Regions from separate parts of the Brevibacillus sp. NPDC058079 genome, predicted to be linked through region 3. Evidence: riboswitches for the same ligand, from Rfam matches in the RefSeq annotation. Region 3 holds a riboswitch; each other region holds the start of a gene.
The links. A riboswitch is a leader RNA that binds a small molecule or an ion and turns the genes downstream of it on or off. The one in region 3 is predicted to bind S-adenosylmethionine.

Region 1 (5,176 bases), on a different contig from region 3:
GCTCTTCTTCCTGAGCCTGGATTACCTTTAGGCCCATCAACTGATGCTGCTTAGCTGATTCCAGCGCCTCGCCAATCTTACTTAAGTCACCAGTCAAATATCCAAGCACAACGCCCATTTGAGAAACCAGCTTTTCTGCACGGACGATGGTTTCTTCCAAGGTACGCAGTTGACGCTCCAAATCATTTCTTCTGCGCTTCAAATTATTTTCCCGCTCGCGGTAAATGGACAGTTCTACCTGAATACGGCTCGCCTCTTCATACGCAACCCGGATATCTTCCTCCGTGTACATATGAAAATTACGACTGACCAACACGAGCTTGTTGCGCGATTTACGATACGCGAGTTCAAGCGCATCGACTTTTTGAATCACTTTGGAAATCTCTTGTCGAAGTTCATGTAGATCAAACTTCAATGAGTTGCCATGCTGTCTGGCGTTTTCAGCTATATCAAATATTTGGGTTTTACTCGTTTCTACGGTTTCAATCGTTCGCTTGATCACCCCGTCCAGCACGCTGATGTCTATCGCTTTGTTCATGATTGCTCTCCTTCAAACTCATTTTTAGCCTTCGTGAACAACTGTTGGAGGTGCTCTTCTTCTACATCTCGCAGTCCCATGTCATTGCGTGGAATGGCAAACGGATCTGTTCCTTGTTTTACGAATCCACGATTGGATGTAAACACATAGCGGTAGCCAGCTTGACGAGCTGTCTCCAGTACGATTGGACTTGTGTAGCCAAATGGCAACGAGATAGCCTCAACCTCTTTCTTCATCCATTCGCTTAAACTGACGCGAGATATACTGAAATCTACATAGAGGCGGTCCCTGTACTCTTTCTCTTCCTCTAAACGCTGCAAGTCTTTCAGATAGACCGGAGCTGTTTCTGGGCCAAGATCGCCCCACTCATTTCGTTCTTCCTCTTCATGCAGACTGTACGTGTGGGACCCGATCGTAACCAGTCCCGAATGAGTCATTTCGTTAACCTGTTGACGCGTAAGTGGTGGCGTCATATTCTCCCGTTTTCGATCAGCTACATCTCTTAAGCGCCCCGCAATCGCGAAGTTCACTGAAGGGTAGCCGTATGTACGTAAGATCGGAAATGCTTCTTTGTAATAACTCTCATACCCATCGTCGAACGTAATCAAAACAGCATTCTCAGTCGGTAAGGTACCCGTCTCCATAAATCGCAGGAACTCATCCAACGATATCGGATTCAGGTCGTTATCATGCAAAAATTTCATGTGTCGGGCAAATTGATCAGGAGCTATGACATACCGCTGATTCGATTGATCCGTGACATGATGGTACGTCAAAACCACAACCTGATTGTTATACCACTTTTTCGTTTGAACCGCTGCTTCTTCAATTGGTGTGACGTTTGGCTCAGCATTTTTTGTCTCACTTATGCTTATAGACGTATCCACTTGGGGAAAAGGTTGCACTTCTTGTTTATTCTTTTTTTCCAGAAAAGATTCGCCTAACAACCCAATAGCCACTGCAAAAAACAAAAAAGTAAGAAACACGATCAGGAAGAGCCTTCTGTTCGGCAAAAAAACCCCTCCTCTACTTCCTCACTAGGAGATTCGACACAGTCCTACAAATTCCTGTGCAACAATTGACCCAATAATTGGATGACTCTGCTCCTAAAAAGAAAAAGAGCCCAGTAGCAATACCAGGCTCTTTTTATGTCATTCAGCAATATTACAGTTGAGCAGCCTCTTGCTTCAGAACTTCTGCTTTGTCTGTTTGCTCCCAAGGAACATTCAGGTCATTGCGTCCAAAGTGGCCATATGCAGCTGTTTGTTTGTAGATAGGACGACGCAGGTCGAGCTGCTTGATGATACCAGCAGGACGCAGGTCGAAGTGTTTGCGAACCAATTTCACCAGAGCTTCTTCGGAAATGGTACCTGTACCGAAAGTATCTACTGCGATGGAAACTGGTTGTGCTACACCAATTGCGTAAGCAACTTGTACTTCGCATTTGTCTGCGAGACCAGCAGCCACGATGTTTTTCGCTACATAACGAGCTGCGTAAGCACCGGAACGGTCAACTTTAGTCGGATCTTTACCTGAGAACGCACCGCCGCCATGACGAGCATAACCGCCGTAAGTATCTACGATGATTTTGCGACCAGTCAAGCCAGCATCCCCTTGTGGTCCGCCAATTACGAAACGGCCAGTTGGGTTGATGAAGTATTTGGTATCAGCGTCCAACAGTTCAGCTGGAACAACTGGTTTGATTACTTGCTCAACCAGATCTTGCTTGATTTGCTCCAGAGTTGTTTCAGGAGCATGTTGAGTAGAAATAACGATTGTATCGATACGAACTGGTTTGTCGCCATCGTACTCAACGGTTACTTGTGTTTTTCCGTCAGGACGGAGGTAAGCAAGTGTTCCGTTTTTACGTACTTCAGTCAGACGACGAGCCAATTGGTGGGACATGCTGATCGGAAGCGGCATCAGCTCAGGTGTTTCATTGCAAGCAAAACCAAACATCAAACCTTGGTCACCAGCACCAATTGCTTCGATCTCAGCGTCAGTCATTTTGCCTTCGCGTGCTTCCAATGCTTGGTCTACACCAAGTGCAATGTCAGCGGACTGCTCGCCAATTGCAGTAATAACACCGCAAGTGTCAGCGTCAAAACCGAATTTCGCACGGTCATAACCGATTTCACGAATGGTTTCACGAACGAGCTTTTGGATATCCACATAAGTGTTTGTAGTGATTTCACCTGCTACGAGAACCAAACCAGTAGTTACGGAAGTTTCGCAAGCTACGCGAGCGTTTGGATCTTTGGACAGGATCGCATCCAAGATGGAGTCGGAAATTTGGTCACAAATTTTATCCGGATGTCCTTCAGTTACAGATTCGGATGTAAACAGACGACGACCTTTTTGCAAAGCCATGAGAAAATACCTCCTTTGACCTCATACAAATAGTGTGGTAGCCGAGTCAGGATTTTATCTACGTAAACGCAAATAAAAAACCTTTTCCATTTTTTAGGAGGAAAAGGTTTGAGCGTTTTTTGCTTCCTTCATCCTCTTATCGGCCAGAACAGATGTCCGTTCTGCTGGTTAGCACCGCTCTAGATCGGTTGCCGGGCTTCATAGGGCCAGTCCCTCCGCCTGCTCTGGATAAGAGTATCCATTACGGATAATAGAATAATTGTTTTTTTCAGAGATGTCAATAGGAAAATTTTTACTTATAGTTGATAGGCTTTGGAAAGTACCACCACTACCTCGGCGCGAGTTGCCCTTCCATTCGGTTTAAAGGAAGAACCGTACCCATTGACCCATTTTCTAGATGTTAAAGCCTCAATAGCAGGAGAAGCCCAGTGACTCGTTGGCACATCCTGATAATTCGATGTACCACGGTTATACATCAAGACATCACGTGCCCGCGCGATCATTACCGCCATCTCTGCACGCGATATCGGCTGATCCGGCTTCATTTCATTCTTCGGGTACCCTTTCAAAATCCCTAATTGATAGGCTACACCTAGGTTGTGATAAGCCCAGTGCCGCTTTGGCATATCCCTGAAGGTCGTTTTTCCTGTGTAGGTAGTCGCTACCTTGGAACCGGTCGCACGCATTGATTTAAGCAGCATCGTGGCAAACTCTGCACGGGTCACTGCCTGATTCGGCTTGAACGACGCATCATTAAACCCATTTACTATATCGCGAGAGCTAAGTCTGACGATCTCTGAGCGCGCCCAGTGGTCCGAAATATCGCGATAGCCCGCTATCAATTTCTGCTGTGTCACCGTGAGTCGGTACGATTCATATTTGAACGCAGTCCCGCTATTAAGGCGTACATAATATTTTCCTGGTTGCAAACGCAAACCGATAACATCGTTTCCTCGGTTAGACAGCTCCGCTACCTCATTCGTCGAAGCGATCGCATAGTTCATGTTTCGATCGCTATAGAGCGCAAAACGAAAGCCACTATCGACAGGAATGTACGGCGCTCGGAACGTCACATACGATTCACTATTCACAGTAAATTGGAACCAGTCGGAATCAGTAGCTGTCGGTATTGTGCCTGACATCACTGTTCCACCGCTTAACGGAGACGCTTTTTGATAAGTGTCATTCGGCTCATTAAAATCTTTTTTTACTGGCGTGTATCCCAGATCCAGCTGATATTCGCCATTCACCGCATTGCGATTGTACTCACTCACACGGATGTAATACTTGCCTGGTGACACTTCTTTTTGGGCGCGTTCTGTCGGATTGTCTTTCGTTCCATTATCGTAGTTAGGGTCCCATACAACCATCTTTTTTCCGAGCTCTTGTTTACCGATACTCAGCAATAGATCGAAACGCTTGTTATCAGGACTAACGGAGACATCCAAATGCCCGTATTCACGAACATAGTAGGAGAACCAATCCTGATCCCCTTCATCGTGGAAATTGCCTGTTACACTGATTTCGTTGCCTACGAGCGGCCTTGCCGTCTCTTGCGTATCGTTCGGTTCGTTACGGTCCGGATTGATGGTAAACTTACTCGTCAACACGTAGGTAAAAGCGTTGTTGACCCCTCCGTTACGCATTAACCGGATATTCATTCGTCCCGCCTTGACCGGGACAGTTATCGTATCCCCATTCCCGAAGTACTGCGTGATCGGCGGACGATTCTCTGGGTAAAAGGTAGCTGCCATCGCTGAAGAAACACCGGAAGTCACTGACGCTGAGAAGCTGACCTTCCCATCGTAAGGGATGTCCATCTTCAGCCAGTCTATCGTGTCTTTGGGCCCTAAATTTCCACGTATTTGCGATTCGATCGGAAACGCTTTGGCTGAGTACGTCTGATTATTTGGCTCTAAAAAGTCATGGGATAAGGCCGTTCGAACTGCCTTGTCGACATTTAACAACCCGTAGCCCGTTTTCCGATCCCATCCCTTTTCCCCTAAGTCCGTAGCCGTTTGAAAAAGCAATTGTCTCACATCAAATGGACTTAGTTTGGGATGACGAGCTAGTATGAGCGCTGCTGCACCCGCTACTTGTGGTGCCGCTGCTGAAGTACCGCTAAAAGAACCGTATTTTCCCCCAAGCTTGGTCGTATAAACATTGAAACCAGGCGCTACTAGGTTCAGCTCAGGTCCTGTATTGCTTTGATACAGCACTTCATTGTTACTCCTTACAGCCCCTACCGCTAACACCGTAGGATAAGCT
Region 2 (5,176 bases), on a different contig from region 3:
GCAAACGTGAAAAAGCTGTGGGATGGTGTAGGGAGCTTTACCGTTTCACTAAAGGATGTACAAGCAGCAAAAGATCAAAAAGCCTTGATCGAGGTTTACGAGGATGGCAAGAAGGTTGATTCCGAATCCGTTCAGGTAGAAATCGTTAACGCTCCTGATAAGGATCAAGCGACCGAATATGCCATCAAGGCGACTGCTGTAAACAATCCTGCCGCCAAGTCCATTCAGGTGAAGGGGACAGTAAGCGGCTGGAATAAAAAGGACGATACGGAATTGTTTGTGATCGCTCCTGACGGGAAGAAAAAAGAGATTAAACCGAATGACAAAGGTGAGTTTTCTTTGACGTTGTCGTACAAGAACCATTCCTTTAGCGCCAAATCGATTCAATTCGCATTGTATGAAGACGATAAGCTGGTTAAGAAAGCTGACGTTGCATTAAGCACAAAAGTCATTGTCGAGCCTGTGAAGCCAACAGACGAGGATAAAGACGATGATGATGACAAAAAGAAAAAAGAAAAAGGGAAGCAGAAAGATAAGCATCCCAACGGCAACGCGTATGGCTATTGGAAAAAGCACGACAAACATCATGATGACGATAATGACCAGGTCGATGATGATCGTGACGACAGAGACTAGGCTCTAGCGTTAAGGTCGCTGCTTGTACGTCTCGACGTACTCCACCAATTGTCTGATGTAATCCCCCAGAATGGGGATGGAAAGAAATTGCGTCAAGAGGGAGCCGAGGAAAGCCAAAACGATAGCAGTACCAATCGTCAACCCCAGACCCCGGGCAAGACCTGCGAGGAAATTGATCCAGAGCAGCTTGCGCGGGGCTGTGTAATTTTGGATCACATCTGCTAGTCGAATATCTTCCAGGAACATCGCAATTTTATGCATCCGCTCATTTACCTTCCGAACTTCCTGAAGCTCTTCAAGGACTTGATCAATTTGCTGCATGAGGCGGTCTGTAGGCGACAAGGTGTCCAACCCCTTCCATCATTCGGTATCGTTACCTACCAGTCTAGGGAAAAAGACAACCAGAATCAAGGTGAAGAGGAAACGTTTGCCTATCAGCTAAGCGAAGGGTAAAATGAACGTACAAAACGTTTGTTAGGAGGCTTTGAAATGGCTGAAACTGTTTCCCAATCTCTTTCCGAAGATTTATTCAAGCTCTTGCAAAAGGAGCGTTTTGTTACCTTGGGCACAGTAGACCATGAGTCAGGGGCACCATCGCTCAGCTCTTTGTCCTGGACGTATGCTGTCAGCGCCGATATGATTCGTTTTGCCGTGGATAATCGCTCACGTATTTTGGCTAATATTGCGAAGGAACCGCAAGTTGTCCTGCATTTGATCGGTGCCGGCTCGTCTTTCGCCATTAATGGTCGTGCTGTCGTCAAAACAGACCGACTGGAAGGTGTTCCGCTCAAGCTGGCCATGGCAGAAATCAAGATTGAGGCTGTTCGTGATATTATGTTTTACGGTTCCCGTATTTCCGTAGAACCACAATATGAAAAGACGTATGACAAAAATGCGGCAGCGAAGCTGGACAATCAAGTTATGACCGCCTTGAAAGATGCAAATTAACGGGTGGAAATAAATTGTTGACAAGAATCCTGCCGATCCTTTAGTATTAGGGTCAATCAAATTGAATAGCAATCTTCTTATCCAGAGCGGCGGAGGGACTGGCCCGATGATGCCCGGCAACCAATCACCTGTATTTTAACAGGGAGATAATGGTGCTAATTCCTGCAGAGTTATCAAACTCTGAAAGATGAGAAGGATTTGCTTACGGTGACGTAAACAAAGCCTTCTTTCAGAGGAAAGGGGGCTTTTTTGATGCCCTCGTACACAATTGGAGGGAGAGAAACAGACATGAAATTGGAAACGAAATTGATTCAGGCGGGAGTAGGCAGAGACGAAAAAACAGGGGCGGTGAGCTTTCCTGTTTACTATGCAACAGCCTATCGCCATCCTGCCTTGGGCCAGAGCACTGGATATGATTATACACGCACAGCTAATCCTACTCGAACCATTTTGGAGGAGACTATCGCTGAAGCGGAATCAGGGGATGCAGGATTTGCTTGCGCCTCAGGAATGGCTGCTGTTCATACTGTCATGGGTTTGTTTTCCCAAGGGGATCATCTGATCGTTTCACTCGATCTGTACGGGGGAACCTATCGATTGTTCGAGCAAGTGCTCTCTCGTTACGGTCTGACGTTTTCGTACGTGGATTTGCGTGACATTCGTGCACTCAATGATGCGATTCGCCCGGATACAAAGGCCATCTTCGTCGAGACGCCAACCAATCCGCTCATGCAGATTACTGATATTCGAGCAGTAACACAATTGGCGAAACAGCACGGGATCCTGACGATTGTAGACAACACATTCTTAACCCCGTATTGTCAACGCCCACTAGAGCTTGGTGCAGATATCGTCCTACATAGTGCAACCAAGTATTTGGCAGGACATAACGATGTGCTGGCGGGACTCATCGTAACAAAAGGAGAAGAGTTGTCGGAAAAAATCCGGTTTTTGCACAATTCAATCGGTGCTGTACTCGGACCGCAAGATTGTTGGCTTCTCGTTCGCGGGATGAAAACATTGGCATTGCGGATGGAGCGCCACCAATCCAATGCCTTGATTGTAGCGGAAAAGTTGCGTGAGCATCCAGCAGTGGCTGAGGTATTTTATCCAGGTCTGCCAGAGCATCCGGGACATGAGATCCAGGTGAATCAAGCGACTGGGCATAGTGGGATGGTATCGTTCCGCGTACGTGATGCAGAGCAGGTGGGATTGTTCCTGCAAAATCTGCAAATCGTGTCCTTTGCAGAAAGTCTGGGTGGTGTCGAGTCATTGTGTACGTATCCGGCGACGCAAACTCACGCCGATATCCCGCAAGAAGTCAGAGAGCATGTCGGTGTTTGTGATCGATTGTTGCGACTGTCGGTTGGCATCGAGCATCCAGATGATGTCGTAGCCGATTTGTTTCAGGCCTTGAATGCTAGTTTGGTCGTAGGAGGGAGTGTACGATGAATTTTGCAACCAAGCTCCTCCACGGTTCGACTTGCATTGACCCGTTCACAGGTGCGTCGTCGGTTCCAATTTATCAGGCTTCCACGTTTCATCAGGCTGATATCGATCAGCCAGGTACATTCGATTATGCCAGATCAGGCAATCCGACCAGGCAGGCTTTGGAGGAAGCCATTGCGTCTCTGGAGGGAGGCTCACGCGGTTTCGCGTTCTCATCTGGCATGGCTGCCATTTCCAGCGTGTTCATGTTGTTTTCAGCTGGAGACCATGTAGTAGTGGCGGAAGATGTATACGGTGGCACGTTTCGGTTTTTGACCAAGGTATTGTCGAGAATGGGCATCTCCGTTACGTTCGTGGATGCAACAGATACAGAAGCCGTTCGTGCGGCCATTACACCGGCAACGAAAGGGGTTTACCTGGAGACCCCCTCCAATCCCACCTTAAAGGTGACAGATATTGCAGCGGTTTCTCGTATCGCGAAGGAGCACGGCTTGCTCGTCATTGTCGATAATACATTCCTTACACCGTATTACCAGCGGCCATTGGAGCTTGGCGCAGATGTGGTCATTCATAGTGCAACGAAGTTTATCGGAGGGCATAGCGACGTCGTGGCAGGTCTGGCTGTGACCAGAGAGGCTGCGTTAGGGGAACAGCTCTACTTTATCCAGAATGGCATGGGAGCGATTTTGGGTGTGCAGGACTGCTGGCTCGTAATGCGTGGGCTCAAAACATTGAAAGCCCGACTGGATGTCAGTACGAAAACAGCCGCGAGCTTGGCTGACTGGTTGTCTTCGCATCCACAGGTAAGCCGAGTCTACTATACAGGACTGGAGGATCATCCCGGTCACCTGATTCAAACACAACAAGCGACCGGTCATGGGGCTGTTCTTTCTTTTGATGTAGGGAGCCGCGAGCGAGCAAAAGCGTTGTTTGATCGCGTAAAATTGCCGATTGTGGCTGTCAGCCTCGGGGCAGTGGAAACGATTCTCTCCTACCCAGCTACGATGTCACATGCAGCGATGCCTGCTGAGGAAAGAGCTGCAAGGGGAATAACAGATGGTTTGATCAGGCTGTCAGCTGGTTTGGAGGATTTCGATGACTTGGTGGCAGATTTGAAGCAAGCTTTGGATCATTTGCCATCTGAAGCACCAGTCCATAAAGAAAAAGAGGTATTCTCCCGGGCTTAAATTCGGGGGATACCTCTTTTCTTTTAAGGTGTTCCTGTACGATTTACGTTGATCTTGTTTTGTCCTTGTGGCTCTTTGTGCATGCGTTTTTCTTTTACTTGAGCAGGTGTTTCTTCGCGAGGCTGCACACTGCGCGGTAGTTGCGGTATGATCCGACCTACGATATCCGCTAACTCTTCCGTAATTCCGGCAACAGGATGACCGCGGCGAATATCATCTCTCATCTCCCGTAACCGTTGTACGACGGCGGGGTCTGCGGTTACGACAGCGTTCGCTCCTTGAGGGTCTTCTTTCAGTGCCTCCGCAACCGTATACTTAATGACGCCGACTTCTGGGCGATCCAGATTCGGGTCCACAGTAATACCGACTACGGCATATTTGCCCAAGACCACAGCAGTCGCGCTGTGTACTCTTTTCACACGTGTTGCCAGTTGGACCAGACGATCAGCGGTAGCTTGCGAAGATTGATTATAAGCAGGCTTAGGAGCTGTTTGCTGAACGCGTTGAGTATGAGTGGCATGCTTCGGCTGTGCAGCCTGATTCGCCGGTGGTTTATTGCCCGACATGCATGCTGTAAGCAACAAGCTAAAACCGAGGCAGAAGATCATGATCCGTTTCACAGGCATTCTCCCTTTCCCAGTATTGCCTTCCTTCGTGAGGAGGGCAGGGTTACAAGTATTTTGTTCTGGGCTGCCCATTTTCATTCTGCCAATGGGTCGTCTATCTCTGTCTACCTGAACATAGACTGTAGTACATCACGTCGCCGCATTTGAGCATCCCTCCAAAAATTGCATAAGGTATTTAAGAAGGGGAATAGGAGGCGAGATTTTGAAGAAAATCTACGTACTGGACACAAACGTACTCCTGCAAGATCCTAGGGCGATGTTTTCTTTCGCTGACAATGAAATTGTCATACCAGCTGTCGTATTAGAAGAAATCGATTCCAAAAAGCGGTA
Region 3 (5,176 bases):
ATTAGGATCTACAGCATCGTGCAAATTTTCGTCGGCAACAGGGTAATAAAAAATTTTCGTCCCGACAGCATCAGCCTGTACGGTCCACGGGCGATAGATCGCTTGTGGAATCAGCAGTACGCGTGTCACGGCAGGCTCAGGGAGGTAGCTCGATCCCGTCGCATACTCCACTAAGGCTTCCGGGTTGAGCTTTCCTAGCTTGCTTTGCTTTTGCGACCAATCCCTTTCTAGCATGCGAACGATTTCTTCCTCACGCGGCTTGATATGAATGATATACCAGCCTTCCATCAATCGGAGAATATGACTCCGCAGCTCTTCTGCATCAACGGAAGTAATATGACCGATATACGCTTCAAAAAAGAGGTGCGCACGGCACGCTTCCTGCAACACGGTGCAATCCTCCTTGTTTCCTTGTGCAGCCTTTCGACGTGCTTCCTGCATATTTTCACCTAGATAAGGGAGGGCCTCATATCGGAGCTGTTCTGTTGAGAGCTCTCTGACATAGGAGAGAAATGAATCCACATCTGTGAAAGGGCAAAGATCGAGCAGTTGCAAAAGCGTCTTCCACGTGTTGTGCTCCTTCGCATAGTCGACTTCTTGCCGTACAGAAGGTGACAGCTCGTCCAACAGTTGACGCCAGTAGGCAGGAGGGTGTTCCATCGTGTGATGCAATTGATCGTAGGTAGCGGCAGCGATTCCCAAGGCTGCTTCGAATAAAGGAGAATACGAGATCTCCACGCGATATGTTGTCCGTTCACTTCCGATATTTAAAACTTTCACGTCTATCCACTCTCCCAAAATTTTCTTGAATGATAGTATTATAAAAACATCGAATGAAAAGTTCAATTATTTTCGAACGAAAATAAAAAAGTAAAAGAAGAATCACAAACCTCTATCCAAAGAGATCACGTGATTCTTCTTTCCTTGTAAAGGTATGGTTAACCTACCGTAGATAATTGCAACGCACGCTGCAAGGCTTGCTCCAGATCAGAGATGATATCGTCGATTGATTCTGTGCCGACGGAGAGGCGAATGAGTCCCGGAGTCACTCCGGCTGCTGCCTGCTCTTCTTCTGTCATTTGCTGATGTGTTGTGCTAGCTGGATGAATGATGAGTGACTTGGAGTCCCCGACATTTGCGAGATGGGAGAACAGCTTCACTGATTCGATCAATGTTTTTCCTGCCTCAATGCCACCGCGAATTCCAAAGGTCAGGATCGCGCCAGCACCTTTTGGCAAATATTTTTGTGCCAATTCATGCTGGGAGTCTGACTCCAGCCCTGGATAGCTCACCCACTCTACGGCAGAGTGATTGGTGAGGAATTGAGCTACTGCCAAGGCGTTCTGGCTATGCCGCTCGATGCGCAGATGCAGTGTTTCTAATCCTTGCAGGAACAAGAAGGAGTTGATTGGGGCGACAGCCGCTCCGATATCGCGCTGGAGCTGGACGCGCGCCTTGATAATATAGGCGAGTGGACCGACTGCCTCTGTATAGACGACACCATGGTAGCTTGGGTCAGGTGTAGTCAGACCTGGGAATTTTCCGTTGTTCCAGTCGAATTTTCCGGAGTCTACGATGATACCGCCAATTGCTGTTCCGTGGCCGCCGATGAATTTGGTGGTGGAATGCACGACAATATCGGCCCCGTGCTCAAAAGGACGGCACAAAATCGGAGTCGCGAAGGTGTTGTCCACGATCAAAGGCACGCCATTTTCGTGGGCAATATTGGCGATCGCCTCGATATCAGCGACATCAATGCGCGGGTTGCCGATCGTCTCGCAGAACACGGCTTTTGTTTTTTCATTGATATAGGCACGGAAATTTTCCGGATTGGATTGATCAGCAAAATGAACCTTGATACCGAGGCGGGGAAGAGTGTGGGCGAACAGGTTGTAGGTACCACCGTAGAGGCTGCTGGAAGCGACGATCTCGTCTCCTGCATGCGCAATATTTAAAATGGCGAATGTAATGGCAGCTTGCCCGGATGCGGTCGCGAGTGCGCCTACACCACCTTCGAGCAGGGCAACACGCTTCTCAAACACATCCTGTGTCGGATTCATGATGCGTGTATAGATGTTCCCAAACTCTTTTAAGCCAAACAGGTTGGCAGCATGCTCCGTATCACGGAAAACGTAGGAGGTCGTCTGATAGATCGGAACAGCACGTGAGCCTGTTACAGGGTCAACCTCCTGTCCACCGTGTACCGCAAGTGTTTCTGGCTTCCATTGTTGTTGATCGGACATGTCCATCTCTCCTTTTACTATGGGAAATCGGCTAATAAAAAACGGAGCATTCTCCTGAGAAGAAGAAGGCTCCGATCATGCACGGGCTTGTGTTCATCTCTCAGAATCACTGGATTCTGCAGGAATTGGCACCATGCAGCTAGTCTGCTGGTTGCCGGGTTTCGTAGGGCCTGTCCCTCCACCGCTCTTGATGAGAAAAGTTGTTGTCGTAATTGTATGAAAATATCCCCTCGCTGTCAACGCATAATAGGAAGTTATCAGGGAGGTTTTTATGTATATATAGATTCACTCATGCCATTAATTTGTAACGCTTTTGCCTCAAGCTGTTCACATCCCGTGTGGCTACTGTCGCAGCCAAATAGGAGATAATGGTAGAAAATAGGGAGCATGGATGTATGGTGAAGCCAAGTGCTCTTCGCGTTAGAAAAGTAAAAAAGCGTGTGATATCATGGAGGTGGTTACAACTGATCTGATCGTACATATAGGAGGATAAATAGCGATGAGCCATGGAGTAAAGGAAATGACACCACAAGAGCTGTTGGAAAAGCTGGAAGCCAAAGAGGAACTGCAAGTCATTGATGTACGTGAAGTAGATGAGTGGAATGCAGGTCACATTAAAGAGGCTAAGCTGATCCCACTCGGCTTTTTGCCGCACCGTATCGATGAGCTGGATAAGAACATTCCGATTGTGATGGTTTGCCGCAGTGGTGCCAGAAGCAATACAGCTACAGAGTATTTGAGTGCACAAGGGTATGACGTGGCGAATATGGTTGGCGGCATGCTCGCATGGCCAGGTGAAGTGGAACAGTAAGAAGGTATAGAAACAGTGTGAATGCCTCCCGTGTGTAATCAGGAGGCATCTCGCATGGGACAAGCAGGGAGGAAGCAACCCGTGAGTGAAGGAACACAATTGCAGCAGGAATCTGCGATGAAAAAACATTGGTTTCCTGTGTTAGCTGGTATTATCCTTTTGGCTATCGTCGGAGTATTTGGTTATAAGTATATGACAGAAGAGAAGATCGAAGTGTTGAAGCCCATCGCGGACTTCACCTTAGACAACAGTGACGGAACAACCTATACATTTAATGAAAGTGCTGGCAAAGTACGACTGGTGGAGTTTATGTTTACCAAGTGCCCGGATATTTGTCCGGCGACTACGTACAACATGGCCAAGCTGCAAGATCAGTTGAAGGAAAAGGGACTGTTCGGAGACAAAGTAGAGTTTATCTCCATTTCCTTTGACCCTGATAACGATACGCCGGAAGTCTTGCAGGAGTACGCAGCCAAGTTCAAGGCAGATCAGAGTAGCTGGAAGTTCCTGCGAGGGGACGCTCAGGCTGTAGAGAAAGTGACGAAGGATTTTGGTCTGATGGTCATGAAGCAGCCAGATGGTTCTTATGCTCATACGGCTCGCATGTTCCTTGTGGATGGAGATGGAAACATGCGCCGCGCGTACGGGATGGCAGCTGACATGGACATGGAAGTCATGATGAAAGAGATGGAACAGCTCGCTGACTAGCGAGTCTCCTCATAGGAGATGTTTACGACATCTTCTGTCTGATTCACGAATTCAATATGAATGAGTAACGCCCACCTGCGATTGCCTTCTTGAAGCAAGAGCTTAAACGTCTCTTCTGACGTGGTGGGCGTTTTTTGTTTTCGTCCGACATGAAGGTAGTCCACAATTTGAGCGTTTGGATATCGCTTCATCGTCTCCTGCATCGCGAGCCTGCCCCATTTTGCATAGGGAGGCTGGGCATAGGTAGGGAACGGCTGAAAGAGGAACAGGAAAAGTACAGTGGAGAGTAGGGGCATCATGTTCCGATAACAAAATAGGCGACGAGCGGCTTGCACTTGCGTATCCCTCTCCTTTTCGAAATGGTTTGCCATGTATTTTGAAGACTTTTCGGAATATCATTCGTAGAAAATAATGACAATGAAATGCGGGAGGTTTTCGATGCATTACTTGCTCATTCCCTTATTTGGCCTTCCTATTTTGGTGGGGGTTCTTGCAGCCATTTTTCAAAAGCCTCCTTTCTGGAAAAAATGGGGGCTCACGATTGCTTCTGCCGTATTGATTTACGGAGGCTGCTTCGCTGCGAATGTATATTGGCAAATGAAGTATGGCATTCCGGTGTTACCCACGGAGTCCGACTTGGAGGTATTTTTATACTTTTGTATCCTGTTGGTGTTTGTTTGTATCCTCATGTATATTGTTTTTTTGATCATGATGAGAAAACAGTTTTGGAAAATGAACCTCGTTTTTCTATGCACAGCTTTTGGTTTGTTTAGCTTTTTTGCTGCTGCTTTTTTAGGCATGGGGCCCTTTTTGAAAAAGGCGGAGTACGTCACCGTCGTACAAAAAGCAAAAGACCAGTGGAAAGCGGCGAAGATGGACAATGAGAAGCCGATTGATCTCGCCATCGTATACAGCAGACAAGACTGTACCAAAAATTGTGCTGGGTATCCGTATACTAGTCTGATCCTGGTACGGAATCAGTCGGATCAGCCGTTGGAGATCGACTTGAAACTGCGATTGCAAAACAAAAGTGGCGCCGTGTTAAAAGAAAGCGAAGCCGTACCACTAAAGCTCTCTTCAGGAGAAATTACGGAGGTATGGACGGGCGATTCCTATGCAAAGCATGACTTTTGGGCGAGGGCAAGTGTCGTTACCGATGAACGAGTTACCGACTTGGAGTATCAGTATTCGATTATTGACCGAAGATGAATGTGTGGAATAGTCAAGACTGGGTGAAACGAACGTCTTACGTTGTGATATAATAAGAATGGCATGCTTGGTTCGGGTTCCCATAATCATGCACGACGATGTTAGGAGGAAAGAGAGTGAGCGACGTTAAGATTTTCGCGATGGGCGGCCTCGGCGAGATCGGAAAAAATATGTACTGCGTCGAGTATGAGGACGAAATCATCAT
Region 4 (5,176 bases), on a different contig from region 3:
GCAACCAACATCATGATGAGTTTTTTCATGTTATTTGAGTAGCCCCTCTCATTTAAATGACTTGTATATATAAGTCTACATGAATATTGAGCGAAATTCCAACGAACTTTCAGTGACGCTCGGTCTAAATACCTACAAAAAAGCCCCTGACAAGCGATCTCGTCAGGGGTTCTTCGATTTACGCGCTCTTTTTCAGTTTTCGGGCTGCCCAGTTACCCAACGATTGAATGAGCTGTACCAGGACGACGAGGATAACGACAGTAATGATCATGACTTCGATGTCCCATTGCTGGTAGCCGTAGCGCAAGGCGAGATCGCCAAGTCCGCCGGCACCGACTGCTCCGGCCATAGCAGTAGCCCCAATCAAACCGATGGTCGCAATGGTCAGGCAGAGGACGATGCCGGGCCGTGCTTCACGCAGCATGATGCGAAAAATAATCTGCGTCCGGGATGCGCCCATTGCCTGGTACGCTTCGATAACGCCACGATCTACGTCATGCAGGGCCGTTTCCATCAGGCGTGAGATGTAAGGCGAGGTATAGACGATGAGCGGCACAATTGCTCCTTCAATTCCAATCGAAGTGCCCACGATCAACTCTGTAAAAGGAATGATCGCAACCATCAGGATAATAAAAGGCAACGAACGCACAATGTTGATGATCGTATTCAGGGTGTGATAGATGATTCTGTTCGGGAAAAGGTGATTCGCCTGTGTGATGACCAACAAAATCCCGAGCGGAATCCCGATCAACGTCGCAATGAACAGCGAAATTCCAACCATGATGACAGTCTCTTGCAGAGATTGCCCGAATACCGGAATCATATCAATCAAACGCTCCATTAGCTCCGCACCTCCTCTGGTGACACAATATCTACGCGGTAGACGGATTCGCGCAAGTAGCGAATGCCATCTTGAATGTCTTGTTCTTCGCCGGATATGTGCAAAAGCAGAATGCCGAGCGCTGTTCCTTTTATGGTCGTAATCGAGCCATACAACAGATTGGTGCTAATCGGAAAACGTGCAGATAGTGTTCCTAGAACAGGATCGAGAGCAGCATCCCCGCGAAAGGCAACGCGAACAATTTTGGAAACGGGTCCGGTTTCTTTTATTTTGGACAAAATCTCCTGTGGTACCTGATCGTCGAAAACCGTTTTGATAAAATTACGGGTCGTTTGCTCTTGCGGATTGCTGAAAACATCCAGAACAGAGCCTTGCTCGATGACGACACCGTTTTCCATGATGGCTACCTGATCGCAGATTTTTTTGATGACCTGCATCTCATGCGTAATCAGCACGATGGTCAGGTTAAACTTTCGATTGATGTCGAGCAACAGCTCCAGGATCGATTCGGTCGTCTGCGGGTCGAGAGCGGAAGTCGCTTCGTCACAGAGCAGGATTTCCGGATCAGTCGCAAGCGCACGAGCGATGCCCACCCGTTGCTTTTGTCCACCGGATAGCTGAGAAGGATAAGCGTTTGCTTTATCAGACAAGCCAACCAAGCCGAGAAGGTCTTCTACCTTGCGCTTAATGACATCTTTAGGGACGCGATTCATCCGCAAGATTTCCGCCACATTGTCAAAGACATTATAGGAAGAGAGCAGGTTGAAGTGTTGAAAAATTATCCCGATCTTTTTGCGAGCTTGCCGCAGCTCTTTTTCCTTGAGGGTCAGCATGTTCTGGCCATTGACGATCACAGAACCGCTAGTCGGCTTCTCCAACAGGTTGATGGTACGGAGCAGGGTGCTTTTCCCCGCTCCGCTAAAGCCGATAACCCCGTAGATTTGCCCTTTTTCCACCTGCAGGGATACGCCCTTCAATGCTTCTACCTGCTTGTTTCCTACTTGATACGACTTATGAATATCGGTTAGCTGTATCATAACGAGTTCTCCTTGTTGTTCTTGATGTTCCTGGCTTCGATCTTACCAGGACGGCAGTACAGCTCCTTCAAAACGTTCGTCGATGAATTTTTTCACTTCTTCCGAGCGGTAGATGTCCACCAGCTTTTTGACAGCGGGGTTGTCTTTGTTGGTTTCGTTGACTGCCAAAATGTTTACATATGGAGAGTCAGCTGTCTCAGCGAAGATCGCATCTTTTTGCGGGGAGTAGCCAGCTTCCATTGCGAAGTTCGTATTAATCGAAGCGACCTCTACGTTGCTCAGCGAGCGCGCCAGGAAAGCAGCCTCCAGCTCTTTGAATTGCAAATTTTTTGGATTTTCTACGATGTCCAGTGGTGTTGCGTTGTCACCCACGCCATCCTTGAGCTTAATCAAGCCAGCTGCCTGATAGAGTAGCAGGGCGCGTGCTCGGTTGGTAGGGTCGTTTTGAATGCCGACAACGCCGCCAGCAGGGATGTCCTCGACTTTTTTATGCTTGGTGGAGTACAGGCCCATCGGGTACGTGACGGTTTTTCCAACCTCGACGATCTTTGTTTTGTGATCTTGATTGAACTTCGCCAAGAACGGGATGGTTTGGAAGCTGTTTACATCGAGATTTCCTTTATCGAGAGCTTGGTTCGGCTGTACGTAATCGTTGAAAACGACGACTTCGACGTCGAGCCCTTTGCCTTTGGCGACTTCTTTTACTTTGTTGAGAATCTCTTCGTGCGGGCCGCCAGTGACGCCCACCTTGAGTGAGGTTTGCTCAGCAGCAGTGCCGCCGTTAGCAGGTGCAGCTTCTTGTTTACCGCCGCAAGCCGTTACGAGCGATGCAGCGAGCAGTAGTGTAGTGAGCAGTAGACCAGTCTTTTTCATGAAAATACCCCTTTTCTCTGGATGTAAGATGGAATAGAAAAAGCCTCTTCCGACAGAAGAGGCGAAAACTGCGAGTATGTATCCACACTGCAACAATACCTCTCTTATCTGTCGGAATAAATTCCGCTGGATTTGGCACCGTATCGTTTGCGATAGGTTGCCGAGGTGTCATAGGGCCAGTCCCTCAACCTCTCTTCATAAGAGAATGTGCTATGAAATTATCATTCCAAACATTGTTGTTAATTCTTATTTGGATAGTTGGATTATAACGACTGATTTTTTAGGTGTCAACTGTTTTTGCAAACGAATGACTTGGTGGAAAAATGTGAAATTGATCTAAATACGAATATTCTATTGAAGAATCGGAAAATCATTTGTATAATGAGAGCGAATGAACCCGATACCAGCTATCGCAGGTGATGACATGACTCTAGTGGACTCCAATGAAACCAGAAAAAAGCTGTCTGCCATCTATAATGAGATAGCAAAAGAGTTGTTCGGATTTGGAACGACATTGCTCCGAGTCACGATTGAAAATCAGATGATTACGTTCCAAGCCAAGCATCGCCGCTCTCCGCGCTCAGAAGCGTTAGAAGGAGAAGCACCGGCCCTCAAGCTCGAAGTCGATTTTCGGATGTCCCTTCTTTATAAGAAGAAACTGCGAGAGCGACTGGAAGTAGAGATGGGGTTGCCGTTGGAAGCTGTGCTACGGGACTATGATGCGCCTACGCAGTGGGCGATCACGAATGTTATTTTAGCTGAATCAGAACTGAATACCTGACGCAATCGTTCGGATTTTCTCTTTTGATCTATCTTAAGAGGAGACCGTAGACTTTGCGTAAAAACGGGTGTCACTTCTCTTTGTTTACGAAGAAAAGTGCTCTTGTTTAGAATGATACGTTCTAATCAAGGGTACTTTTCTTTTTATTGTATCACCATATTTTGTCATCAAATGAACCCAACTGGAGGAGAATTACGATGAAAAAATTACTTGCTGGAATTCTGTCTTTTTCTATGATGTCACTGGCTCTCGCTGGCTGTGGCAGCAATGATCAACCACAAGCGGGAGGAGCTGGCGGTGAAGCCAAGGGTGAGCCACAAAAGCTGGTCATTTCCACATGGGGCTTTTCCGAAGACTTTTTCCGCAAAGAAGTATATGAGCCGTTTGAAAAAGAACATAACGTGAAAATCGTGCTGGAAATCGGGAACAACGCAGAACGACTGAACAAAATTCGCCAAGGAAGCTCCGATGTAGACTTGATCTACCTCTCTGACTACTATGCACAGCAAGGGATTGAGAGTGGCGCATTTGAAAAAATCGACCGCAGCCGCATCCCGAACCTGGATCAAATCTACGACATCGCCAAAGCACCACTGGGCGAGGAGTACGGTCCAGCTTACACAATTGGCCAATTCGGGATTGCCTACAATCCAAAGCTTGTGAAAACAGAGATCAAGGATTGGAAAGACCTGTGGAACCCAGAGCTGACGGGCAAGTTGACACTGCCAAGCATTACGTCCACAACTGGCCCGATGGTTCTCGACAGTGCTTCTGCGGTCGCGGGCAGCAAGGAATTTAACGAGGATCAAGCCTTTGCGAAAATGAAAGAAGTCAACCAAAATGTAGTGAAATTCTACGATAAGACTTCCGAATACGTGAACATGTTTGGTCAAGAAGAAATCGGCGTAGGACCGATCATGGAAATGTACTTCAAAGACATCAAAGCCGCTGTTCCAGAAGCTGTTTTCGTACAACCTGCAAGCGGCGGATATGCGGTCATGAATACGGTTAACATCGTAAAAGGCTCGAAAAACAAAGCGCTGGCTGAAGACTTCATCAACTACCAGCTGAGCAAGGAAGTTCAGGAAAAAACAGCAAAAGCAAAAATCGATTCCCCTGTAAATAAGTCTGTTCAACTGACAGAAGAAGAAGCAAAAGGCGTAACGTACGGGGAAGAAACCGTAAGCAAGCTGAAAATGCTGGACATGAAATTCGTTAACGAGCACTCTAAAGCATGGATTGACCGTTGGAATCGTGAAATCACGCAATAACGAACGATAGAAAACAAAGGGCGAGGGTATAGACAATTTCGGATATACCCTCGTTTTTCAACGTATAGGAAATTATAAAATAAATTCCGGAGCGCATGAAAACATTCCGCTAAAACGCGGTCGCTCCACGTTGAATTGGCCTCGATAGAAGTTTTCTTATGAGGAATGAACGTGAGGAGGACCACTCGTGCAAAAGATCATTCTTGACGTGGATACGGGCATTGATGATGCGCTTGGCATTATTCTCGCTGTGAAGAGCGGGCAATTTGATCTGGTTGGCATCACTACGGTGAATGGCAACGTGTCGCTGCAAAAAGCTACAGAAAACACATGCAAAATTCTCGATTTCTTGCAAGTCGGTGAGCAAATCCCT

Region 1: another riboswitch for S-adenosylmethionine. It lies ahead of metK (methionine adenosyltransferase); the one in region 3 lies ahead of ACFVS2_RS28450 (homocysteine synthase).
Region 2: another riboswitch for S-adenosylmethionine. It lies ahead of ACFVS2_RS08945 (aminotransferase class I/II-fold pyridoxal phosphate-dependent enzyme); the one in region 3 lies ahead of ACFVS2_RS28450 (homocysteine synthase).
Region 4: another riboswitch for S-adenosylmethionine. It lies ahead of ACFVS2_RS24215 (MetQ/NlpA family ABC transporter substrate-binding protein); the one in region 3 lies ahead of ACFVS2_RS28450 (homocysteine synthase).

What each region holds. Positions count from the first base shown of each region.
Region 1 covers NZ_JBHVSO010000017.1:5,221-10,396, reverse strand. The annotation lists gene ACFVS2_RS30730 (sensor histidine kinase) at 1-538, opposite strand, end outside; gene ACFVS2_RS30725 (polysaccharide deacetylase family protein) at 535-1,551, opposite strand; gene metK (methionine adenosyltransferase) at 1,703-2,908, opposite strand; SAM riboswitch class I at 3,042-3,143, opposite strand; gene ACFVS2_RS30715 (S8 family peptidase) at 3,205-5,176, opposite strand, start outside.
Region 2 covers NZ_JBHVSO010000002.1:473,032-478,207, reverse strand. The annotation lists gene ACFVS2_RS08960 (hypothetical protein) at 1-636, shown strand, start outside; gene ACFVS2_RS08955 (DUF5665 domain-containing protein) at 646-957, opposite strand; gene ACFVS2_RS08950 (pyridoxamine 5'-phosphate oxidase family protein) at 1,126-1,584, shown strand; SAM riboswitch class I at 1,659-1,778, shown strand; gene ACFVS2_RS08945 (aminotransferase class I/II-fold pyridoxal phosphate-dependent enzyme) at 1,873-3,036, shown strand; gene ACFVS2_RS08940 (trans-sulfuration enzyme family protein) at 3,033-4,220, shown strand; gene ACFVS2_RS08935 (YhcN/YlaJ family sporulation lipoprotein) at 4,244-4,846, opposite strand; gene ACFVS2_RS08930 (PhoH family protein) at 5,049-5,176, shown strand, end outside.
Region 3 covers NZ_JBHVSO010000013.1:27,215-32,390, reverse strand. The annotation lists gene ACFVS2_RS28455 (ArsR/SmtB family transcription factor) at 1-780, opposite strand, end outside; gene ACFVS2_RS28450 (homocysteine synthase) at 939-2,243, opposite strand; SAM riboswitch class I at 2,334-2,440, opposite strand; gene ACFVS2_RS28445 (rhodanese-like domain-containing protein) at 2,743-3,054, shown strand; gene ACFVS2_RS28440 (SCO family protein) at 3,136-3,762, shown strand; gene ACFVS2_RS28435 (YqzG/YhdC family protein) at 3,759-4,097, opposite strand; gene ACFVS2_RS28430 (hypothetical protein) at 4,201-4,971, shown strand; gene rnjA (ribonuclease J1) at 5,070-5,176, shown strand, end outside.
Region 4 covers NZ_JBHVSO010000009.1:80,276-85,451, forward strand. The annotation lists gene ACFVS2_RS24200 (hypothetical protein) at 1-29, opposite strand, end outside; gene ACFVS2_RS24205 (methionine ABC transporter permease) at 179-841, opposite strand; gene ACFVS2_RS24210 (methionine ABC transporter ATP-binding protein) at 841-1,878, opposite strand; gene ACFVS2_RS24215 (MetQ/NlpA family ABC transporter substrate-binding protein) at 1,921-2,751, opposite strand; SAM riboswitch class I at 2,853-2,955, opposite strand; gene ACFVS2_RS24220 (DUF2294 domain-containing protein) at 3,176-3,532, shown strand; gene ACFVS2_RS24225 (ABC transporter substrate-binding protein) at 3,730-4,803, shown strand; gene ACFVS2_RS24230 (nucleoside hydrolase) at 4,991-5,176, shown strand, end outside.